2 regions of the Mycobacterium sp. pR1184 genome follow, and region 2 is predicted to be linked to the other one. Evidence: riboswitches for the same ligand, from Rfam matches in the RefSeq annotation. Region 2 holds a riboswitch; the other holds the start of a gene.

Region 1 (11,626 bases), on a different contig from region 2:
TCCGATCGGGCGCGATGCACGAGATGTTCCCCGCCACGTTTCCCTCCGGGCAAGGCAGCGACCTCGCCGGTGTCGTGACGGCAACCGGTCCGGGGGTCACCGAGTTCACGGTCGGCGACGAGGTGCTGGGGTTCAGCTTCCGGCGATCGAGCCATGCCACCCACACCGCCGTCCCGGTGGATCAGTTGATCCGCAAGCCTGCGCAATTGAGTTGGGAGGCAGCGGGTTCGCTCTATGTCGTCGGTGCGACCGCATATGCTGCTGTGCGCGCGGTCGCACCGCAACCGGGCGAGACGGTCGCCGTGTCCGCGGCGGCCGGAGGTGTCGGCGGTCTCGTCGTCCAGCTGTTGGTCCGGCACGGGGCGCGCGTGCTCGGCATCGCCGGCGAGGGCAACGCCGAATGGCTGCGGGCGCACGGCGTCATTCCGATCGGCTACGGCGGTGATTTTCAGGGCTTGGCCGAGCGGCTGCACCAGGCGGCGCCGAACGGGATCGACGCGTTCATCGACCTATTCGGCCCGGATTACGTCCAGCTCGCCGTGGATCTCGGGGTGTCACCGCAACGCATCGAAACGATCATCTCCTTCCAGAAGGCCGGCGAAGTCGGCGCCAAGACCGAAGGCAGCACCGACGCGTCGACTCCGGAAGTGCTCACCGAGGTCGCCGATCTCGTCGCCAGCGGCGCCGTCGATTTCGACATCGCGGCGACGTTCCCGATTGATCGGGTGGCTGACGCCTTCGAGGAACTCGAGCGCCGGCACACGCACGGCAAAATCGTTCTGCTGCCCAATGGTTCGCCGTAGTCGTCAGCCGACGCCGACCTCCACCATCTTGACGATCACGAATACGACGGCCAGCAGCAGGTAACCGCGCAGGATCAACAGCCCGGTCCGGCGAATCGGCGAAAGAGCGGGGCGGGCAAGAGAGCTCAATTCGGGCGTCTGCCAAGACTGCTGTTCCTGCCGGCGCAGGGCCCGGCTTTCGGCGCGGCCGACTGGCGAGGCGAGTTTGGCCGCGCGAGTGTCGCTGTAGCACTGGTCGCCGATGATCGCCACGGCGCCGCAAAGTACGCCCACCGCCGCACCGGCTGCCAACCCTGCCTCGAGTGCTGCCGTGGACAGATCCGGGAAGAACGTGGCCGCCGTCAGCGCCAGCGACAGCAGCACCAGCGCCCATACGATGGCCCACGCAATGATGTTCTGCCGCAACGTATTTACCCATGGTCCCAGGATCGCCCGGTCATTGCAGAGCAAAACCAGGAACACGGTCGCCGAGGGCAGCAGGATGCCGGCCAGTGCCTGCACACCCTGGGTAACCAGCCCGAGGATGTGATCCGGACTGAACGCCACCGCGGCCGACGCCCCGAGCAGCAGGGCATAACCGCCGTAGAACCATGGCGCCTCGCTGATTTTCCAGTGCAGCGAATGCCGCTTGCCCATCGCGTCCCCGATGGCATAGGTGGTGGCCAGCCCGATCGCATTGGCACCGATCAACGAACCGTCGAGCAGAATAATCGCGAACAGCACGCCAACGGGGTGGCGCAGCGCGTGCGCGACCGCACCGGCATCGGTGAAGCTGCCGGTTGCGGTCAGACCGAAGGCGGTGACTGCCATCAACGCCGTCGCACCGACAATGACCACGACGATACCGATGATCAAATCGGCTCGTGCATAAGGAATCCAGCGTGCCGTAATGCGCTTGTCAACCACGTTGGACTGTTGGAAGAACAGCTGCCATGGCGCCACCGTGGTCCCCACGATCGCGATGATCAACAACAGGACGGTTGAGTTCAGTCCGCCCGGGAACTGCGGAACCAGACCCCCGGCAGCCACTTTCGGACTCGGATGCACCATCAGCACCATCGGGAGCATCACGACGTTCACCGCGATCAGCAGGAACATCAGCCCTTCCCAGCGCCGAAACGAGCCGCCGGCGACCACGGCGAACAGCAGTACCGCGGCGGCGGGTATCGCGACGATCTTCGGACAGCCCAGGAATCCCAACGCCAGTGCGACACCGATGAATTCGGTGACGATCGTCAGGGCGTTCAGGATCAGCAGATCACCGACGCTGAAGGCGCCCCAGAATTTTCCGAAGCGCTCGAAGATCAGGCGTGCGTGACCGACTCGCGCGACCGCACCCAGGCGCAGCACCATCTCCTGGTTCACGTACAGCACCGGAATCAGCAGGGCCAGCGTCCACAGCAGGTTCATCCCGTAGTCCTGGCCCGCTTGTGCGTAGGTCGCGACGCCGCCGGCGTCGTTGTCGCCCACCATGACGATCAATCCGGGTCCGGTGATCACCAGCAGGGTGCGTAACCGCCGCCACCAGCCGCCCAACGCGCCGCTGTCATCGCGCGTGATACGGCCGAACGCGCCGACGATGTCGCCGGTGTGCGCGGAATCCAGCGCGGCCTGCGGACGGGTGGATGTCAACGTCATGTCGTTCTCGCTATCTGAAGAGTCGGGCTACACAAGTCGGGTGTTCAACGCGCCCCAGCGGCGGGCTACCAAACCCCCCGCCCGCCGCTGGGGACCGCTGGCGGAACAGATCACCGGTGGTTTTTCCCACCGCCCGGTGACTGTCCGCCCGGCGCGGACGAGAGCACGGCGATCGGCGTGAGCGACACATACAGGTTCGCCCGCTCTTCGGGCGTCGGGATGTGCATGGCGCACAACCTGTTTGTCAGCAGCCGACCCGCACGCAGCATCGACCGTCCGCGCAGCCTTCCAAGATCGCGAATACGGTGCGCAACAACAAAAGTCATGGGTCTTCCCCCTGTCGGAAGCCCGATCGGTTCGCCGGCACGCCAAATACATCCCGCATTCGCCGCCGTCAATACTGTTGCGGAACAGCCAATTTGAGCTGCGTCAGCAGAAAGAAATGCCGGAACCGGATCGGTTCAAGATGGATTTCGGATAGCAACTATCGCCGGGACTCATCTCGCCCTCACCTCCTCACGGCCATGACACGCGCGGGTGTCCACGTTTCACACGCGGGAGAGGTACGAATGCCGGGCCATGAGCCCGCCGGCCGCACCCCTCTCGTCGGAGCTTCGGCACTGCACGGCGTATCTGGATCGACCGATGGTCGTCCAGAAGCCACTTGGGCTCAACCCTTGTGTCCGGGAAGAGCTGTCCTGACCCGGGGCGTCTCTCGACGTTCGGGGTCAGTGGCCTGTGTCCGTGCAGACGCCTCACCTACCGAGGTGCTTGCCCAACCATGCTGGCACTGCCACCCGCTGCTCGTCAAACTCCTTTTGTCACAAGTTCGGCCATCCGTGTTCTGGGTCACACCCCGGAGTGTGCGGTCATCACCCGCGCAAAAGTCGCCGAGGCCTACCCTCGAGGGCATGGCCACAACCTTGCAAGACCCGCGCGTCCAGAGCGTGCTCGACCGGATGTACACAGAGACGAAGAACCAGATGTCACTGCTGCGTGAGCGGCAAGGTCAGCTCCAGCGCCCGATGACCACCGCCGAACGCACCGAGGCGATGAGCGAGTTCTACATCCCGGTGACACCGGACGCCGGCCGGCTGCTGTACGCCCTGGTTCGGGCGACCCGTCCGACGACGGTGGTCGAGTTCGGAATGTCGTTCGGTATCTCGGCCATTCACCTGGCGGCGGCCGTCCGCGACAACGGCGTGGGGCGCGTGGTGACCACGGAGCTCAGCGCCAGCAAGATTGCCGCCGCGAAGAAGACGTTCGCCGAGACCGGCCTGGACGACGTGATCACGATTCTCGAAGGCGATGCACTGACCACGCTGCAGGGCCAGGACGGGCCGATCGAATTCGTGTTGCTGGACGGCTGGAAGGATCTCTATCTGCCGGTGATCAAACTGCTCGAACCCCGGCTTACCACAGGCGCTTTGGTGATCGCCGACAACGCCAGCGCGCCCGACATGGCGCCGTACCTCGATCGCGTGCGCGACCCCGCCAACGGCTACACCAGCTTCAATTGCCTGGTCCGGGAAAGCGACAGCATGGAAGTCAGCTGCCGAACCAACGACTAAGTGCCTACCGCAACGACTCTTCGAGCCACGGCGTCAGCCACTTGACCCCTTCCGGGGTCAAGTGCACGCCGTCACTGCGCACCTTGATGCCGTCGACCTTCGCGGTGTAAACGCCGTCGGGGCAAAGCTTTTTGTTCAGGTCCAGGATTTGGACGCCGCTGTGCTGCGCAACAGTCTTGCGCAGCATGGCATTCCATTGATTGACGCGGTCCGGCTGGTCCTCCGGATACAAGCGGCCGTCCGGTTTCTCGCCACCCCGGCTGTACGGCACCGTGGCAACCACTACCCGAACCCCGCTGGCGCTCACGATATTCAGTGCTCGTTCCAGCTCGGCGTTGAGATACGCGTCGAACGTCGGGTCACCGATGTGGGTCCACTGTCCCTCGTTGACCCGGTCCACCGTCTCCCAGCGGCCGATGATCAGCAGCGCGACGTCCGGCTGGTCCTGACTGATTTGCGTTGCCCATCTGCTCGGCCACGTGTCGCATTCGGCCCGCTGATCCAGGGTCTGGCCGATGTACCGGTAGGGGGTGCCGCGCACCAGACTGCACCCGATGACGGTGTGGTCGAGGAACGCGAATCCGGGCGTCGGCGGCAGGAAGTGCATCCAGGTCCACCCGATCGAATCACCGAAGACCGAAACGGTGAATGGCCGGTTGGGGTTTCGCGGCCCGACCGGGCGGCTGCCACCGGGCGGGGCGTTCGACACCGCGGCGACCGCCGAAACGCCCGGGGGCAGGCCGGTCTCGCGCAGACCCGTTCCGGTGCCGACCGGAATCAGCAGCAGGGTGATCGCCGCGGCGCTGGCCACGGTGGCAGCGGCCAGCGGCAGCAGCGCCACCCGGGCCGGCCGCCAGCGCCGGACGGGTTGTTCGATCAGCCAATACGACGCGCCTGCCACCGCCAGCGTGAGCCCGCACCGGGCGGCGAACAACGGCAGCCCCGACCATCCGGTGCGTTCGCCGTTGAGCGCCAGAAAGATTGGCCAGTGCCACAGATAGATGCCGTAGGAAATGGTGCCCAGCCAGACCAGCGGTGGCGCGGCGAGAATGCGGGCGACCAAGCCGCGCTGCTCCATCGCCACCGGGGCGACCACGAAGACCGCCGCGATCGCGACACCGATCAGCAAGCCGTGCCGGAAATCACCGACATTGCCCGTCGCGAAGTGCGCCGCCGCCGCCAGCCCTGCCACCCCGATCATCGGCAGCAAGCGGGCGACCCGTCGCCCCCAGCGACTGCGGATCATGCACCAGCCGCGGTTGAGCGACGGCCAATCTCGCACCAGCAGAGCCGCCGCCGCGGAACCGACCAGCAAGGCCTGCGCGCGCGTGTCGGTGCCGAAGTAGATGCGATCACGCGTGGTGTCGGAGACGAACACGATCGCTGCCGCCGCGGAAGCCAGCGCACCCAGCGTGGCGATCACGAAGATGGCGAAGCGCACATCGCCGACCGTGGCCCGCATGAAGTAGCGCTTGGCCCGCGCGGCCAGCAGCAGGGTGGCCGCGATCAGCAGGACCGGCCAGACGAAGTAGTACTGTTCCTCGACGCCGAGAGACCAGGCGTGCTGCAGCGGCGACGGCGGCGCACCCTGGGTGAAGTAGTCGGTCTTCTGCGCGACGAAACGCCAGTTCGCCACCCATAAGAACGCCGCGATCGCATCGTCGCGTAATCCGGTAAGAGCTTGCGCGGGAAGCAGTTCGCGGGCGGCGCCGACGGCCAGCACCATCAACACCAGCGCCGGAAGCAGCCGGCGGGCCCGGCGAATCCAGAACCCGGTGAGGTCGATGCGGCCGGTACGCCCGAGCTCGTCGAGCAACAACGAGGTGATCAGGAATCCGCTGAGCACGAAGAAGACGTCGACGCCCAGGAACCCGCCGCTCACGCCGGGGATGCCACCGTGGTCCGCGAGCACCAAGCCGACCGCTACCGCGCGCAGTCCGTCGAGTGCGGGAATGCCGCTGCGCTGCTCGGGTTTATCCCATATCGCCAGCCGGCCGATCCGACGTACGGGGTCTACCCACCGATTCTGCCGAGCAGAACTTGCCGGCGCGGAGTCTGTTCCGTCCGGCTCAGTGACCGCTTTTAACGCGCCCTGACCACTGCGGTGCCCGGCGCGGTCGTTGCTGCCGATACGTCGTACCCCTCCTCTTGATTTCAGCAAGCTTAGGGGCGACCGCGTCGGATACGGCGCAGACACGCGCCGGTTTTCGGCGGTGGTGTGCTCGGTTTTCGGCCTAGAGTGTTTAGGCCTTGTCAGGGCCTTCTAGGGGGAATAGCCCAGGGTGCTCTTGACTTCCAGGTACTCGTGGAAGCCGTACTCGCTCCACTCACGACCGTTGCCGCTGCGCTTGTAGCCGCCGAAGGGCGCGTTCATGTCGAAGGCGTGGTTGATCGTCACCCAGCCGGCGCGAATCTTGCGGGCGACCTCACGTGCCTTGTCGAGGTCGGCTCCTGAGACGAATCCCGCCAGCCCGTATTCGGTGTCGTTGGCAATCTCGACGGCCTGGTCCAGGTCGTCGTAGCCGAGGATGCACAGCACCGGCCCGAAGATCTCCTCGCGCGCGATCGTCATATCGTTGGTGACGTGCGCGAAGACCGTCGGCTTGACGTAGTAGCCCTTATCCAGCCCGTCCGGCCGGCCCGGGCCGCCCACCACCACGGTTGCACCCTCATCGACGCCCTGCCGGATTAGCCGTTGCACCTTGTCGAACTGAGTCTTCGACGCCACCGGCCCGATCGTCGTCCCTGCGTCGGGATGGCCCACCGTGACCTGCTCGGCGGCCTCCCGCGCGAGGGAGATCGCTTCGGCCATGCGCGAGTTCGGTACCAGCATGCGCGTCGGTGCGTTACAGCTCTGCCCGGAGTTCGGCATCATGTTGGCCACACCGGCGCGGACACCGTCGGCGAAGCCGCTGTCATCGAGCACGATGTTGGGGCTCTTGCCACCGAGCTCCTGGGTCACTCGTTTTACCGTCGGGGCGGCAAGCTTGGCCACCTCGATACCGGCGCGGGTCGATCCGGTGAACGACACCAGGTCGATGTCGGGATGGCTGGCCAAGGCGACGCCCACGCCCGCGCCATCGCCGTTGATCAGGTTGAACACCCCGGGTGGCACGCCCGCGGCATCAAGGATCTCGGCAAAGATGTACGGCGAATACGGTGCTACCTCAGACGGTTTCAAGACGACGGTGCAGCCGGTCGCCAACGCCGGGTACACCTTGACCGCGACCTGGTTGATCGGCCAGTTCCACGGCGTGATCAGTCCGCAGACACCGATCGGCTCCTTGGTGATCAGGCTGGCCCCTTTTTGTTCCTCGAACGCGAAGTTCTTCAAGGCCTCGATGGCCGTGTTCAGGTGTCCGATCCCGAGGAAGACCTGTGGCCCCGCGGCCAGCGACGCCGGCGCGCCGATTTCCTCGGTGACCGCCTCGGCGAGGTCGCTCGAGCGCTTCTGGTATTCGGCGAGGATGGCCTGCAACAGGTCCAGCCGCTGTTCGCGGCTGCTTTGCGACCAGCTCGCGAAGGCGTGCCGCGCGGCCTTGACCGCGACGTCGACGTCGGCCGCCGAGCCCAGCGAGATCCGGCCGGACACCTGCTCGGTTGCCGGGTTTTCCACGTCGAAAGGGTTGGGCGCCAACGGCTCAACCCAATTGCCGTCGATGTAGAAGTTCAGGTATTCGCGCATGACATCATCCCTTTCTCGGTGAAGTGCGCTTACTGAGTGCCTTCGGCATACCAGGTCCGGAATCGGTCGTACTTGGGCATCTCCTCGGAGTTGGCCTTGGGGTCGATGCACACGTGCACCACACCGACTTTGCCACTGGCGTAGGCGCGAGCGATCGCAGGGCCGATCTCGGATTCCTTCTCGACGTACTCACCGTGGCAGCCGAAGCCTTCGGCAACCTTGTCCATCCGAACATCCTTGCTCCAGTGCACGCCGGGCTGCGGCGACGGCTGGGGGAAGGTGCGCTTGTACACGCCCACTTCCAAGCCCCACTGGTGGTCGACGCCCACCACGCAAACCAGCGGAAGGTTCTGTCGCGCAGCGGTTTCCAACTCGGCTATATGGAAGAGGAACGCGGAGTCGCTGGTCAGCAGCATCACCGGCCGCTTACCGCCCTCGGCGACGGACGCTCCGATCGCATAGGGCAATCCGGTGCCGAGGTGGCCGAAGTTCTGGTTCCAGATGACGTCGCGCGGCTTGGACTGCGAGTAGGTCCACTGAAAGATCACGGTCGCGCCGCCGTCGCGCACCATGATGCCGTCCTCGAGTTCGTTGAACGCCTTGGTGGCCTCGACCACGTAGCGCGCCGGGTGGATCGGCGAGCGCCCAGACGGTGCCGATTCCGCCACGTCCGCAAGCTCTTTCGCATCTTTTTCGATCAGGGCCGCCAGCGTGGGCGCGGGTTGGCGCGCAGACCCCTTGAGTGCGGAGACCAGCTGCGGCACGACACCGCGCAGATCGCCGACCAGCGCGACGTCGACGGGGCGGTTGACGCCGATGGCGGTCGGATCCTGCTCGACCAGAACCCATTTGCGGTTCGCATCGTTGCCCGCCCAGTGCTGGGTGCGGCCGTAGTGCATCGGCTCACCGAGTTCGGTACCCAGCGCGACGCACAGGTCGGATTCCTCGACGGCGTCGTTGGCCGCCGGGGAGAACAAGTAGGGAAACGTCCGCTCCTGCAGTCCCGGGATGAACGAGGTGCCGCCGGAGGTCTGAATCACCGGGCAGGCCATCAGCTCGGCCAGCTCCCTGACCTGTTGTTGAGTACGGGTGGTGTACACGCCGTGGCCGACCAGCAGGACCGGGCTTTTGGCCTCGCGGATCAGCTTGACGGCCTCGGCGACCTCGCGGGTGCCGGCGCCCTGGTTGACCAGCCGGTAGGTACTGGGCGGCGGCGCTTCGGCGACGTCGAGCTCCTCGAGGATGACGTGTGACGGGAACTCGACGTAGACCGGACCCGGGGTGCCCGACATCGCCTTACGGATGGCCTCGTGGATGATCTCGTCGGTCTGGTCGGCGTATTCGATCGAGCTGCTGTACTTCACGGACGCGGCGAAAAGCGGTTCCTGTTGCACGAATTGGATGCGGCCGCGGCGCACCCGGCGCTCGGTGACGCGGGCCCGCTGACCGCCGAGGAAGATCACCGGCGAGTTCTCCACGAGTGCACACTGGATCGCCCCGGCGATGTTGGCCATGCCCGGGCCGAGGGTGCCGATGCACAGTCCGGGGTTACCCGTCATCCGCGACGCCGCCTCGGCCATGAATCCCGCGCTCAATTCGTGATGCGGTGCGACCACCGACCACCCGCGCGCGTCGGCCTCGGCGAACATGTGCACGAAGTTCGGGTCCGGGATGCCGAACAGGGTGTTGACGCCCTCGGCCTCGAACAGGTCGAGGATCCGCTGGTAAACGGGGACGGTCATCGTTGGAAACTCCTCTGCTGGCAATACATTTCGTGGTCTCAGCGCTAACCCTGGTTCGCGTCGACGGCCAGACCGATTTCGGCGAGCACTTCTGCTGTGTGGGCGCCGAGCTCCGGCGCGGGTCCCGCGACACGGCCCGGCGTCTGGGAGAACCAGGTGGGCACACCCGGGAAACGCACCCGCCCGTGCGGGGTGTCCACCGTCTCGAACATGCCGACGGCGGCCAGATGGGGATCGTCGAAAAGCGCGCCGGGGGTGTTCAGCGGCGCGGCCGGTATCTCGAGTCGGCGCAACAACGTCAACCACTGGGCGGTGGAACGCTCTTTCATCGTCTCGGCAACCAGCCCGTAGACGGTGTCGATCTCGCGAGCACGTTGTTCCAGCGTCGAATACAGCTCGCTGGCCCACGGCGGCTGCACGGCCTCCATGAAGGCGTTCCAGTGCTTGTCGTTGTAGATCAATGCGGCGATGTAGCCGTCGCTGGTGCGATACGGGCGGCGGTTGGGCGCCACGGTGCGCGGATACACCGCCGGCCCCAGCGGGGGGTCGAACATCGCGCCGTTGGCGTGTTCGACCAGCATGAACGAGGCCATCGTTTCGAACATGGCGACTTCGACCTCTTGCCCCTCGCCGGTGCGTTCGCGGTGAAACAACGCCATCATCGTCGCGTACAACGCCGTCAGCCCGGCGATCTTGTCGGCCATGATGGTGCCGACGTAATCGGCCTCACCGGTCAATTGCTGCTGCACCGCGGGCAGACCGCATTCGGCCTGAATCGTGTCGTCGTAGGCGGGACGGTCGTGGTCGGGTCCGCGTCGCCCATATCCGTAGCAATTGGTGTAGACGATTGCGGGGTTGATGGCGGCGACGTCGTCGTAGCCGAAGCCGAGCTTCGCGATTGCCTTGGCACGCATCGAGTGGATGAATACGTCGGCGGTCTCGACGAGAGCGCGCAGCGCATCAGCTCCAGCGTCGGTTTGCAGGTCCAGTACGACGCTGCGCTTGCCGCGGTTGACGTTGACGAATACCCCGCTCATGCCGGGCGCCGGCCCCACCGAGATGTAGCGGGTGTTATCCCCTTGGGGTGGTTCGACTTTGATGACGTCGGCACCCATGTCTGCCAATATCTGCGTGCAGTAGGGTCCCATCACCATTGCGGTGAGATCGACCACGCGCACCCCGGTCATCGGGCCCGTCGGGCTAGCCACGAAGCGCTCCTTGGTCGTTTGAGCCATGTAGTTCGTTTGACCGCTGAGCCAGCTCGAAGCTGTAGCGAATGTGCTCGTTGTGGCCGTCTGGGGCGACCGGAAAGATCAGCGGCGCTTCGACGTAACGGATCGCATCCAGGTGGCTGTCGACGTCCTCGATCGTCCACGCTGGCCGGCACACGCCCGGGCTTTCCGCGATGACGGCGCGGGCCACCCGCCCCGCCAGCGCGATGAACAGTTCACCGGTCACCGAGCACGACTCGTGCGCGAGCCAACCCACTACGGGTGCAACAAGTTCCGCACCCATCGGCGGGTAGCCCGAGATGTCGATGCCCTCGGCCATGCGTGTCACCGCGGCCGGGATGATCACGTTGCATTGCACACCTTCGGCGGCACCTTCGAGTGCGACGACGTTGGACAGCCCGATCACGCCCGCCTTGGCGGCGGCGTAGTTGGCCACGTTGCGGTTTCCGTACAGGCCGCCGATCGACGACGTCAGCACGATGCGGCCGTAGCCTGCCGCGCACATGAGCGGAAAAGCGGGCCGCACCACGTGGAACGCGCCGCGCAGATGCACGTCGAGTACGGCGTCGAAGTCCTCGTAGCTCATGTCCTTCAGCGAGCCGCGACGGACGTTGCCGGCGTTGTGCACCAGAATGTCCAGGCGGCCGAAGTGTTCGAGTGCGGCCGCGACGATCGCCTCGCCACCCGCGGCGGTCGTCACCGACGCGCTGCAGGCAACCGCCCGGCCTCCGGCCGCGGTGATCTCTTCGACCACCCGTTCGGCCGGACCGGCATCGACCCCCGCGCCGCCGAGATCCCCACCGACGTCGTTGACGACCACCTTGGCTCCGCGCGCGGCGAGCAGCTGTGCGTAGGCGCGACCCAAGCCGCGGCCCGCTCCGGTCACCACCGCGACGCGGTCGTCGAATCGCAACTCGCTCATGAAAGCTCGAGACCTGCTAGATCACCCGCGTCG
Region 2 (11,626 bases):
GGAGTCGGGATCGATCTTGCGGTAGTGCTCGACCTTGCCGATCCGTTCGGCCAGGGTTGCCCACCCGGTGTGGTGCAACCGGATCTCGTTGACCAGGCCGATGCGGCCGTGCTCGGTGATGTTGGCGGGCCAGTGCGGGTTGTGAATCACCCGGGTTCCGGCCCGCAGCCCGGGTCGCCACCGCCAGAACGGCCCGCGTACCGATTCCGCCGTTCCCATCACCGGGATCATCTCCGGATAATCCTGGTCGTTCCAGGCCGGGATCATCGGGCACATCAGCGCCGCGACGTCGTCCGGCGTGCCCGCCAACACCTCGCGGATGTCGACGTCGGCCTCGACGATTTGGTCGGAGTCGATCATCACGACCCAATCCGGCCGGCAGAAATCGGCCATCCGGTACAGCAGTTCCAGGCCGGGCGGTTCGGGGATCAGCCACGGCGTTCGCGGCAGGTCGGAGCGGGCCCGCACCAGGTTGGTCACCGCCGGATGCCGCCGCAGGATCTCAGCACTGTCGTCGGTGCTGCGGTCGTCGATCGCGTAGATGTCGTCGCACCAGCCGGCCAGCGCGTCCAGGACCCGGGGCAAGACGTCGGCACCGTTGTGCACCCGGAACACACCCAGAATCCGCAACGACGCCTCCATGTGATGGTTTCCGTAACCGGACGCTACCCGAATCGCTTGCTGACAACGGGCTCGGCAGCCGCAGCCTTACTTTCTCCGCGAGAGTGCAACTAGGGTCGGTCGCTCTCGAGAGATGTGTTCCCAGTTGCACTCTCGCGGTCACAAGGGGCAGCCTGCGGCCAGCAACGCACTCCGGACTCGGTCCACGACGACGTCTGGCCGGTGACGTAGCAGCTCAGCACTGACCCGGACCAGGCGCCATCCCCGTCGTTCCAGTTCTGCAGTGCGGTCGATGTCGTTGGCGCGGATGCGCGGGTCCGTCCAGTGCTGGGCCCCGTCGTACTCCACGCCGACGAGCCATTCCTCCCAACCCATATCGATGCGGGCCAACACCGCACCCCAAATGTTTCGCACCACGATCTGTGTCTGCGGCCGGGGCAGACCACCGCGAATCAACGCAAGTCTGGTTCTCGTCTCTTGCGGCGATTCCGCGCCCGCGTCGATAAGCGGCAGCACCCGCCGCAACTGCTTCATCCCCCGCGCACCGCGGTGAGTCTCGATTAAGGGGTACACCTCGGCGGCCGTGACGCCCGTGGCTCGTGCCAGTGAATCGATCCGTATGACCGCGGCATCAAACCCGGGCCGCCGACCGAGGTCAAACGCGGTGCGGGCAGCCGATGTCACCGGCACGCCACTGATGCGCACGCTCTCACCGGCAAGCAATGTCTCGTTGCGCACCACGATCAGCGGTGGTGGCCGCTTGCGATCCGTGATCAGTTCGGCCGGCGATTGTGGGTCGACCCACTCCGCGCCGTGCAGTGCCGATGCTGAGATCCCCGCAACTACGGCTTTCTTTCCCGACCACAGCCACGCGGCGACAGCCCGGTCTCGCGCCGTCAGCGCGCCGGCGCGTCGCTGATACACGTCGCGGTAGACGCGGGTACATGAGCGCCGTAAATCACGCTTCGTCCAGACGCCCGCGCGGACCGCCTCACTCCCGACAAACGGTGCCTCACTCACGACCGCACCCTGCCATCGACCTCCGACAAGGCCGCGAGAGTGCAACTAGGGACGGTCCTTCTCGGGAAATCCGTTCCCCGTTGCACTTTCGCGGTTCACGCCCGAGCGATCGAGACCCGAACCCCGTCGCCGATGGCGACGGCCTCCGGTGCTGGCTCGCCAAACTGGAAGCTGGTAGCCAGGATTTCACCCGCGATCAGGTCTTGGTGCTCCCGCGCCCAGGCCTCGCGTTCGGCGGGCACCGCCATCACCACCCGGATACGGTCGGAGACGTCCAGCCCGGTCGACTTACGCAGCTCCTGCAGCTCGCGGATCCGGTCCTTGGCCCAACCTTCGGCCTCCAGCTCGGGGGTCACCGTGCCGTCCAGCACCACCAGCCCCGCTCCCCCGGGCAGCGCCGCAGTGAACTCCGGGTCGGCGGCCACCAGCCGCGAGCTGTACTCCTGCGGCTGCAGCACCGCGGGGCCGGCGGTCAGGGTGCCGTCGGAGTTGACGACGCCCTCGCCAGCCTTGACCGCCTTGATCGCGGCCTGCACGTCCTTGCCGAGCCGCGGCCCGGCCACCCTGGCGTTGACGGTGAGCTCGAAGCGGCCGTAGGTGTCGATCGCGTCGGTCAGTTCCACCTTCTTGACGTTGAGCTCGTCGGCGATCAGGTCGGTGAACGACACCAGTTGCTGCGGATCCTCGACCGCCACAGTCAATTTCGGCAGCGGCAGCCGCACCCGCAGTTTCTTGGCCTTGCGCAGCGACGACCCCGCCGAACATACGTCGCGCACTTGATCCATCGCGGCCACCAGGTCGGGGTCCTGGGGCAGCGTACCGGCGTCGGGCCAGTCGGTGAGGTGCACCGAACGCTCGCCGGTCACCCCCCGCCAGATGATCTCGGTGGTCAGCGGCAGCAGCGGCGCGGCCAGGCGTGTGACCACTTCCAGCACGGTGTGCAGCGTGTCAATCGCGTCGCCGTCTTCGTCCCAGAACCGCGAACGTGACCTCCGCACATACCAATTCGTCAGCGCCTCGGTGAACTGACGCAGTTGTTCACAGGCCCCGGAGATGTCGCAGACCTCCAGCGATTCGGTGAGCTCATCGCGCAGCACGGCCAGCTTGGCCAGAATGTAGCGGTCCAGCACGTGTGCCGAATTGGTCCGCCAGGTACCGACTTTCGGCGCGTAGAGCGACAGGAAGCTGTAGGCGTTCCACAGCGGCAGCAGCACCTGGCGCACGCCGTCGCGGATGCCCTGCTCGGTGACGATCAGATTGCCGCCGCGCAGGATCGGTGAGGCCATCAGGAACCAGCGCATCGCGTCGGAGCCGTCGCGGTCGAACACCTCGCTGACGTCCGGGTAGTTGCGCAGCGACTTGCTCATCTTCTGGCCGTCGGAGCCGAGCACAATCCCATGTGCCACACAGGTTTTGAAGGCGGGCCGGTCGAACAGCGCGGTGGCCAGCACATGCAGCGTGTAGAACCAGCCGCGGGTCTGGCCGATGTACTCCACGATGAAGTCACCGGGGTAATGGGTGTCGAACCAGTCCGCGTTCTCGAACGGGAAGTGCACCTGGGCGTACGGCATCGACCCCGAGTCGAACCACACGTCGAGCACGTCGGGGATGCGCCGCATCGTGCTGTTACCGGTGGGGTCGTCGGGGTTGGGCCGGGTGAGCTCGTCGATGTAGGGGCGGTGCAAATTGGTGGGCCGCACCCCGAAGTCGCGCTCCAGTTCGTCGAGGCTGCCGTAGACGTCGATGCGCGGGTAGGCCGGATCGTCGGATTTCCACACTGGAATTGGGCTGCCCCAGTAGCGATTTCGTGAAATCGACCAGTCGCGCGCACCCTGCAGCCACTTGCCGAATTGGCCGTCCTTGACGTGTTCGGGGTACCAGGTGATTTGCTGGTTGAGTTCCACCATGCGATCCCGGAATTCGGTGACCGCGATGAACCACGACGAAACCGCCCGGTAGATCAGCGGATTGCGGCATCGCCAGCAGTGCGGGTAGGGATGCTCATAGGTCTCGTGACGGATCAGTACCGGCTGGTTCACCGCCGCCGGACCGCTCTGGTTCTTCAGGTCGCGGATGATGTGCGGGTTGGCGTCAAAGACGTGCTGTCCCTGGTAGTCCGGGACCGTGACGTCGAAGCGGCCTTTGGAGTCGACCGGGGTGACCGGCACGATGCCCACCTTGTCGGTGGTCGCCATGTCGTCCTCACCGTAGGCCGGTGCCATGTGCACGATCCCGGTGCCGTCGTCGGTGGTGACGAAGTCGCCCGGCAGCACCTGAAATGCCTTGGCCCTGTCCATGAAATACGGGAACGGTGGCAGGTAGCGGGTTCCCAGCAGGTCGGCGCCCGAGTAGGTGCCCAGCACCTCGGGCTCTTCCCCCAACTCACGGGCGTAGCCGGCCAGCCGGGCCTCGGCCAGCACGAACCGCCGCTCCCCCACCCGGACCTGCAGGTAGGTCACCTCGGGATTGACCGCCACCGCGAGGTTCGACGGCAACGTCCACGGCGTGGTCGTCCACACCAGCAGGTAGGCGCCGTCCAGCTCACCACCGGTCACCTTGAAACCCACCGTCACGGCCGGGTCCTGACGACTCTGATAGACGTCGTCGTCCATCCGCAACTCGTGGTTGGACAACGGGGTTTCGTCGCGCCAGCAGTACGGCAGCACCCGGTAGCCCTCATAGGCCAGGCCCTTGTCCCACAGCTGTTTGAACGCCCAGATCACCGACTCCATGTAGGGCAGATCGAGCGTCTTGTAGTCGTTGTCGAAGTCGACCCAGCGTGCCTGCCGGGTGACGTAGGCCTGCCATTCGTCGGTGTAGCGCAACACCGATTCCCGGCAGGCCTCGTTGAACGCGGCGATACCCATGTCGTCGATTTGCGACTTGTCGGTGATGCCCAGCTGGCGTTCGACTTCGAGTTCGGCGGGCAGCCCGTGGGTGTCCCAGCCGAAGCGGCGGTCCACCTTGTGGCCACGCATGGTGCGGTAGCGCGGGACGATGTCTTTCACGTATCCGGTCAGCAGGTGCCCATAGTGGGGCAGGCCGTTGGCGAACGGCGGCCCGTCGTAGAACACGTACTCTTCGGCACCCTCGCGGTTAGCGATGCTGGCCCGGAAGGTGTCGTCGCGGGTCCAGTAGTCCAGGACCTCGAGTTCCAGCGCCGGAAAGTCGGGAGCTCCCCCGGCCAGCTTGGGATAAGCCCTGGCGTCAGCGTTTTCGGTCACGGTGCGCGTCGTCTCCTGCGTGCCTACGGTCAGGCCGGGGACGAGGTCGCGCAACCTGCGCGAGCACCGCGGTACCACCCCGCTTGCCGTGCTGGCGCACGACCGCTCGATTCGGGCTGTGACGGGCCTACCCGTTCGGGTCTACTAAGCCGTGCGGGCTGTTCTTCCGAAAGCTCCCCGGTGATAGCCGGATCGACGCGGACCCACTCTACCGCGAGACTGCAACTGCCTACTCAAACGCCGAGTAAAGCCGTACGCAGCTACAGTCTCGCGGTAGGAATCTCAGGCCGTGACCTCGATGAACCCCACCCGCCACAGCACCGCGTAGAGGTGGCGGACGGGGACGCTCAGCAGGCGGGCGGCACCGGTCACCAGCGGGTCGCCGGCGCCGAAGTATCCGGCCTCGGCCGGACGGGCCGCCTTCGTGGGCGCGGTGGCCTGCGTGGGCGTGGTGTCGCGCACGACGCGCAGGTTGCGGACGGGCGCTACGGCAACTACTTCGTCGAAGAGTACTGCGGTCATGATCGTCTCCTAACCGGAATTGCAAACGGGTTCTGATTGGACTGATGTGTCCCGACCCGTCAGGGTTCCGATCCGAGAACGCTTGAGCGCTAAGTCGATTCGCTAGCTCGAGGCGTCGGACCGGAGGTCGGATTGGGACGGAGCTTGTCCTGGATATCCATCCGGACTGCCACTGGAACTCATACGTCCCTCACCTCCTCTACGGCCACGACGCGTGCGGTTACCCGCGCCTATTTGCGCGCACCAAAAGGAGTTCAGAATCCGGCGACCGCCGGAAATCCGCACCCCTCTCGTCAGAGCTTTGGCACCACACGACGTGTCCGGAACTCCGGAAGCCACTTGGACTCAACCCTTAAGCCGGGAGGAGCTGTCCTGACCCGGGGCGTCTTTCGACGTTCGGGGTCAGTGGCCTGTGTTCGTGTAGCCGCCTCACCTAACGAGGTGCTGCTGTAGATACTCCACGAGGTATCCGGCCCGGTCAATGTGATCTGAGCCGTGTCGCGCCACTTTATGGGTTTATTACGCCGCTTCACAGCTTTCGGTCAGCTTTGACGCCCCTGACCTGGTTGAACGCGTCGCTGTGGCATGGTTCACACCCGTCCGAACGTGCCCAGGCAGTCAGTTCTCAGCTAAGTCTTCCAGCCGTCCGATCGTGTCGGCGAACTCCTCGATCATGTCGAGCACGACCGCACGGGTCGGCCGGACCCGGTCGAGCGAACCGACCACCTGGCCGACGAAATAGGTTGCCAGCTCACGTGCCTTCGCACCGGGATGGGCGGCCGCTTGGTTGATGCGTAACTGCGGTTCGGTGACGAGGTTGGTCTGCAACGGCATACCGAGCGGAGCCGGGTTCCCGGGCCGCTCCCACTCGTCGGTCCAAGCCGTTCGCAGCATCCGCGCCGGCTTGCCCGTCATCGACCGCGACCGCACGGTGTCCGAAGAACTGGCGGCCAGGAACTTCTCCTTGACCACCGGGTCGGTCTCGGCTTCCTCGGTGGTCAGCCAGACCGAGCCACACCAGACGCCCTCGGCGCCCAGGGCCAGGGCCGCCGCGATCTGGCGCCCGCGGGCGATCCCGCCCGCGGCCAGGACCGGGACCGGCGCGACCGCGTCGACGACTTCGGGAACCAGGACCATGGTTGCCACCTCGCCGGTGTGGCCTCCGGCCTCGGTGCCCTGCGCGACGATCAGGTCGACGCCGGCCGCGGCATGCCGTCGCGCGTGCGCGGTGGTGCCGGCCAGCGCGGCCACCAGCACGTCGCGGCTGTGCGCGCGTTCGACGAGGTCGGCCGGGGGCGGCCCGAGCGCACTGGCGATCAACCGAATGTCATGTGCGAAGGCCACTTCCAGTAACGGCTCGTACCCCTTGGGCGAGACGTTGAGACCGCCGACGGATGCCCGCGGCGGTTCGGCCGGAGCCGTGATGCCGTACCGGGCGAGCAAGTCTTCGACGAACGCACGATGCTCCTCGGGCAGCAACTCCCTGACTTGCTTCGCGTCGATGCCGCCCTTTTCCGCTCCGACGTATTTGGGCGGCAACAACAGGTCGACCCCGTAGGGTTTGCCGCCGGTCTGCTCCTCGATCCAGGCCAGTTCGTTCTGCAGCCGTTTCGGACTGTGTGCGACGGCGCCGAGGACTCCGAATCCGCCCGCGTTGGTGACCGCGGCGACGACGTCACGGCAGTGGCTGAAGGCGCATATCGGGAACTCCACACCGAGCATCTCGGCGACTCTGGTCCGCATGCCTCGACGCTAGGAGTTATCGCCTGGCATGGCAATCAACTCGCCGGTGCACGCCCGTCCGGCGGCCAGCCCGCCACACCATCCTCCAATGGGACCTCGAGGCTCTGCAGGATCGACGAGATCATCCGCCAGGCGCTGATCGCGGTGACGAGTTCGACGAGAGTTGTTTTGTCGCCTTGTAATTCGCGCTCGCAGGCGGCCCAGCTGTCGGCACTGACCGCTCCGTTGCGCACCACGTCGTCGGTAGCCGCCAGCACCGCTCGCTCGCGGGGCCCGAAACCTGCGTGCTGTTGCCAATCGCGCACAGCCAGCAGGTCCTCGGTCGTGACACCCAACCGGGTGGCGACGCGCCAGTGCTGGGTCCATTCGTATTCGCACGCGGTGAGCCAACCGATCCGCATGATTACCAGCTCGCGCAACCGCGCGTCGAGCGAACCGTGCCACAGCATCGTCGCGAGCAGATCATTGACCGCGCGCGCCAGCTGCGGATGGTTCAACAACACCTGGAAAATACTGAGTTCGGCCATGTAATCGGGTACCGCCGCCTCGTCGGCGGCGGCCTTGGCCTCGCCGAGCGGCAGTCCGGGCACGCGGGCTGTCGTCATCGGGCACTCCGATCAACTGGCGGAACGTCTGTCATCGTAGTCAGCGGGTACCGGCGCGATTTCATGGCGCGGCGGGCAACCGGGCCGCAGCGCAGATAGACATGTGTTGAACAACGAGCGGTCACCGGTGAACGTTCTACCAAGATGCGGCTATTCACCCCGATACGCCAACCCGATCAGCACTACGGTTTAACGGAATAGGGCGCTTTGAATTACTCGCCCTCGCAGCTGAATTCGGGGCCGGTTGTCTACGGCGCTGGCCGACCCCACATGTCCCAGATTGGGTGTAAGCCATGGCGCAACAGCCCTCGGTCGCGATTGTCATTCCCGCCTACAACGAAGAACGCTTCATCGGCAATTGCCTGGAATCGTGCATCAACCAGACCTCGGCACCGGACGAAATAATCGTCGTCAACAACAGGTCGACCGACGCCACCGCGTCGATTGTGCGCGAATATCAAGCAGCGGCGCCGCACCTGGACATACAGCTTCTCGACCAAACCGTCTACCAAGGCGCCGCCCCGACCCGTGACTACGGATTCGATCATGCCCGGTGTGACGTGTTGGGCCGCATCGACGCCGATACCGTCATTCCGCCGGATTGGGTCGAAAAGGTTCGCGGTTACTTCGAGGATGCCGACATCGACGCCGCGAGCGGTCCGATCGCCATTTACGACCTGCCATTGCGGACATTTCTGTTCTGGGTCGATTCCACGCTTCGCTACCACCTGCACCAGCACGTCAAGAGCGAACGGTTTCTACTCGGCTGCAACATGGCAATTCGCGCGACAGCATGGAAAGGCGTGCGGCTTCAGACACAGCTGGACCCAGAGGTGCTCCTGCACGAAGATATCGACCTGGCGCTGACGCTGTTCGAGAACAATTTCAGAATTTCCTACGAGCCGTCCATGGTCGCCGCCATCTCGGGCCGCCGGGTCGAAGACTCACCGCGCGATTTCTACCGATATGCCACGCGTTACACCCGGACGACCAAACTGCACGGCATCAAGAGCCCCACGGCCCACACGACGATCGCCACTCTGCTGGTGCTGTATTACCCGTTCCGCACGATGCGGTTCTTCTATGACGCCGACCAACAACAGTTCACCTTGGCACGGCTGCGGAACCGCATCCAGAAAGTCGGCCTATCCGCCACGATGCGGACGCGGATAAGCGTTCGGCGCGGACCGGCCCCAGCGGAGCCGCCGGCCGCCTAGAGCAATCCGACCAACTGCAAGTCGGTGACGTACTTGATGATGACCGCCGGTGTGATGTGCGGGATGTCGTTGTCCGCACCGATTTTCGCTTCCTGCACCGCGGCACGGAACCGGTCGGTAGGCGCGAACGACCCACGGGTCGGCTCGAGCGGCTGAATCTGCTCGGGGTTGTGCAGCATCAGCTGCAGCATCTGCAGCACCGAGTGCTGGCGCTGCCGATCCGGCAGGGCCCGCAGGCCGATCTCGAATTGCCGCACCCACTCCGCGAAGTCGTCGATGCGCTGGATCGGATAGCCGGCCTCGATCAGCCAGTCGACACAGGTGTCGACTCCGATGCCGTCGTCGTGCGGGTTCATCACGTGGTAGGTCTCGAACCCGTCGACCACTTGGGCCCCGAGGGTGGCAATCGACTCGGCGACGAACTCGACCGGCAGCGCGTCGTAGTGCGCCCGCTGCCGGTTGCCGTTCTCGTCGCGCTTGTAGAACGAACCGGGCGCGACGCCCGTGGCCACCAGGCTCAGGATCATCCGGGTGACGACGTCGGTCATGTTGAACTGGCCCGCGTAGCTGACGTCGGACAGGATCATGCCGCTGCGGAACACCGAAACCGGAAGCCCGAACTGCTCATTGGCCTCCCGCAGCAGCACCTCGCCGGCCCACTTGCTGTTGCCGTAGCCGTTGGCGAAGCTGCCGTCGAGGACGCGGGTCGGACTGATCACCCGGATGTCGGCATCCTCGGTGAACAGCGCCGGCTCGACCTGGCGGCCGAGGTCGGAGGTCGATACGTAGGTGTACGGCTTAATCCGCGAGGTCAGCGCGAACTTGATCAGTTCGCCGGTGCCAACGACGTTGGGCCCGAACAGCTCTCGGTAGGGCAGCACTTGGTTGACCACGGCGGCCGAGTCGACGATCAGGTCGACGGTGTCGGCCAGTCGCTGATAGGTCTGCTCGTCGAGACCCAGGTTGGCTTCGCCCTTGTCGCCGGCGACGACCTCGAGATGGTCGGCGGCCAGCTGGTGGAAGTGGTCCACCAACCGCGGGTCGCCGCTGTCGAATGCCTTCTCCAGACGACGCCATGCCTCCTGGTCGGAGCCGGCGCGCACCAGGCAGATCAGCTTGCCGTCAACACGTTTCAGTTGCTTGAGCCACTCCAGGGCCAGGTAGCGCCCCAGGAAGCCGGTCGCCCCGGTCAACAGCACCGTGCGCGCTTCGGCGCTCGGGCCCGGCAGCGTCGGAGCGCCGAGCAGCGTCGTCTCGTCGATGAACTTGTCCAAGGTGAGGTCGCTGGCACGCAACCCCTCGGGGTCGCGGCCGTGCACCGCAACGTAACTCGGGCCGTTGGCGTCGGTCTCGTCGGCGTCGGGGTCGCTGTCCAGACGCTGGCTCATCGCGCGGACCGACGGCGCCTCGAACAGCGTGCGCACCGACAGGTTGGCGTCGAACGCCGTATTGATCGCGGCAACCACCCGCATCGCCGACAGCGAATCGCCGCCCAGGTCGAAGAAGGAGTTCTCCACGCCGACCCGCTCGATACCGAGTACCTGGCCGTAGATCCCGGCCACGATCTCCTCGGTCGGCGTCGCGGGCGGGGTGTAGCGGACCGCACTCTGGTATTCGGGTGCGGGCAGCGCGCGTTTGTCGAGCTTGCCGTTGACGGTCCGCGGCAGCGTGTCGAGCACGACGATCGCGGTCGGAACCATGTAGGCCGGCAGCCGCTCGCCCAGCACGCCGCGCATCTGCGCGGTGTCGACTTCACCGGTGACGGTGACGTACCCAACCAGCCGCTTGTCCCCCGGACGGTCCTCGCGAGCGATCACCGCCGCGGCCTGCACCCCGTCGAGGGCGGCCAGCGCGGCCTGCACCTCACCGAGTTCGATGCGGTAACCGCGGATCTTGACCTGCTCATCGGCGCGGCCCAGGTACTGCAACTGCCCATCGGCGCCCCAGCGCACCAAGTCGCCGGTGCGATACATCCGGGCGCCGGGCCCACCGAACGGGCACGCCACGAACCGCGACGCGGTCAGGCCGGCCCTGCGCAGATAGCCCACGGCCACACCCCGGCCGGCGATGTACAACTCACCGACCACGCCCTCGGGCGCCGGGCGCAGCCATTTGTCCAGCACGAACAGCGCCGCACCCGGTACCGGCACGCCGATCGGCGCACCCTCGCCGGCCTTCATCGGCGCACTGATCGCCGCGTAGATGGTGGCTTCGGTCGGGCCGTAGGCGTTGATCATCACCCGTCCCGGCGCCCACTTGTCGACTATTTCATTCGGGGATGCCTCCCCCGCCATCACCAGCGTCGCGGACTCCAACCCCTCGCCCGGCATCATCGCCAGCGCCGACGGGGTCTGGCCCACCACGGTCACCTGCTCGGCGACCAGCAAGTCGCGTAGCTCGTGAGCCGATGCCGCCGCCGAATCGGGCACCACGACCAGCCGTGCACCGTGCAGCAAGGCATTGAAGATCTCCCACACCGAGACGTCGAAACTGTAGGAGTGCCACTGCGACCACACCTGGCCAGGGCCGGTCGGTGCGCCGGGGTCGGGCGCTTCCAGCAACGACGTCGCGTTGTGGTGGGTAATCGCCACGCCCTTGGGCACCCCGGTGGTCCCCGAGGTGTAGATCGTGTACGCCAGGTCCTCCGGCGTCGGCACCGGGAAGGTGATGTCCG

The links. Region 2 has a riboswitch for magnesium ahead of ACAG21_RS21990 (Rv1535 family protein). Riboswitches for the same ligand answer to the same signal wherever they lie in the genome.
Region 1: it holds a riboswitch for magnesium, as region 2 does, so the genes downstream of both, ACAG21_RS11065 (hypothetical protein) here and ACAG21_RS21990 (Rv1535 family protein) in region 2, are expected to answer to the same signal.

The regions. Positions count from the first base shown of each region.
Region 1 is NZ_JBGGKR010000005.1:167,397-179,022, reverse strand. Features, by position in the region: gene ACAG21_RS11075 (NADP-dependent oxidoreductase) at 1-803, shown strand, start outside; gene ACAG21_RS11070 (NRAMP family divalent metal transporter) at 807-2,441, opposite strand; gene ACAG21_RS11065 (hypothetical protein) at 2,552-2,767, opposite strand; M-box (ykoK) riboswitch at 3,033-3,215, opposite strand; gene ACAG21_RS11060 (O-methyltransferase) at 3,353-4,012, shown strand; gene ACAG21_RS11055 (acyltransferase family protein) at 4,017-6,011, opposite strand; gene ACAG21_RS11050 (aldehyde dehydrogenase family protein) at 6,276-7,697, opposite strand; gene ACAG21_RS11045 (thiamine pyrophosphate-binding protein) at 7,727-9,439, opposite strand; gene ACAG21_RS11040 (CaiB/BaiF CoA transferase family protein) at 9,484-10,626, opposite strand; gene ACAG21_RS11035 (SDR family NAD(P)-dependent oxidoreductase) at 10,640-11,593, opposite strand; gene ACAG21_RS11030 (flavin-containing monooxygenase) at 11,590-11,626, opposite strand, start outside.
Region 2 is NZ_JBGGKR010000013.1:172,390-184,015, forward strand. Features, by position in the region: gene ACAG21_RS21975 (peptidoglycan DD-metalloendopeptidase family protein) at 1-630, opposite strand, end outside; gene ACAG21_RS21980 (DUF559 domain-containing protein) at 781-1,641, opposite strand; gene ileS (isoleucine--tRNA ligase) at 1,737-4,865, opposite strand; gene ACAG21_RS21990 (Rv1535 family protein) at 5,148-5,387, opposite strand; M-box (ykoK) riboswitch at 5,666-5,835, opposite strand; gene ACAG21_RS21995 (NAD(P)H-dependent flavin oxidoreductase) at 6,006-7,130, opposite strand; gene ACAG21_RS22000 (carboxymuconolactone decarboxylase family protein) at 7,166-7,735, opposite strand; gene ACAG21_RS22005 (glycosyltransferase family 2 protein) at 8,029-8,952, shown strand; gene ACAG21_RS22010 (amino acid adenylation domain-containing protein) at 8,949-11,626, opposite strand, start outside.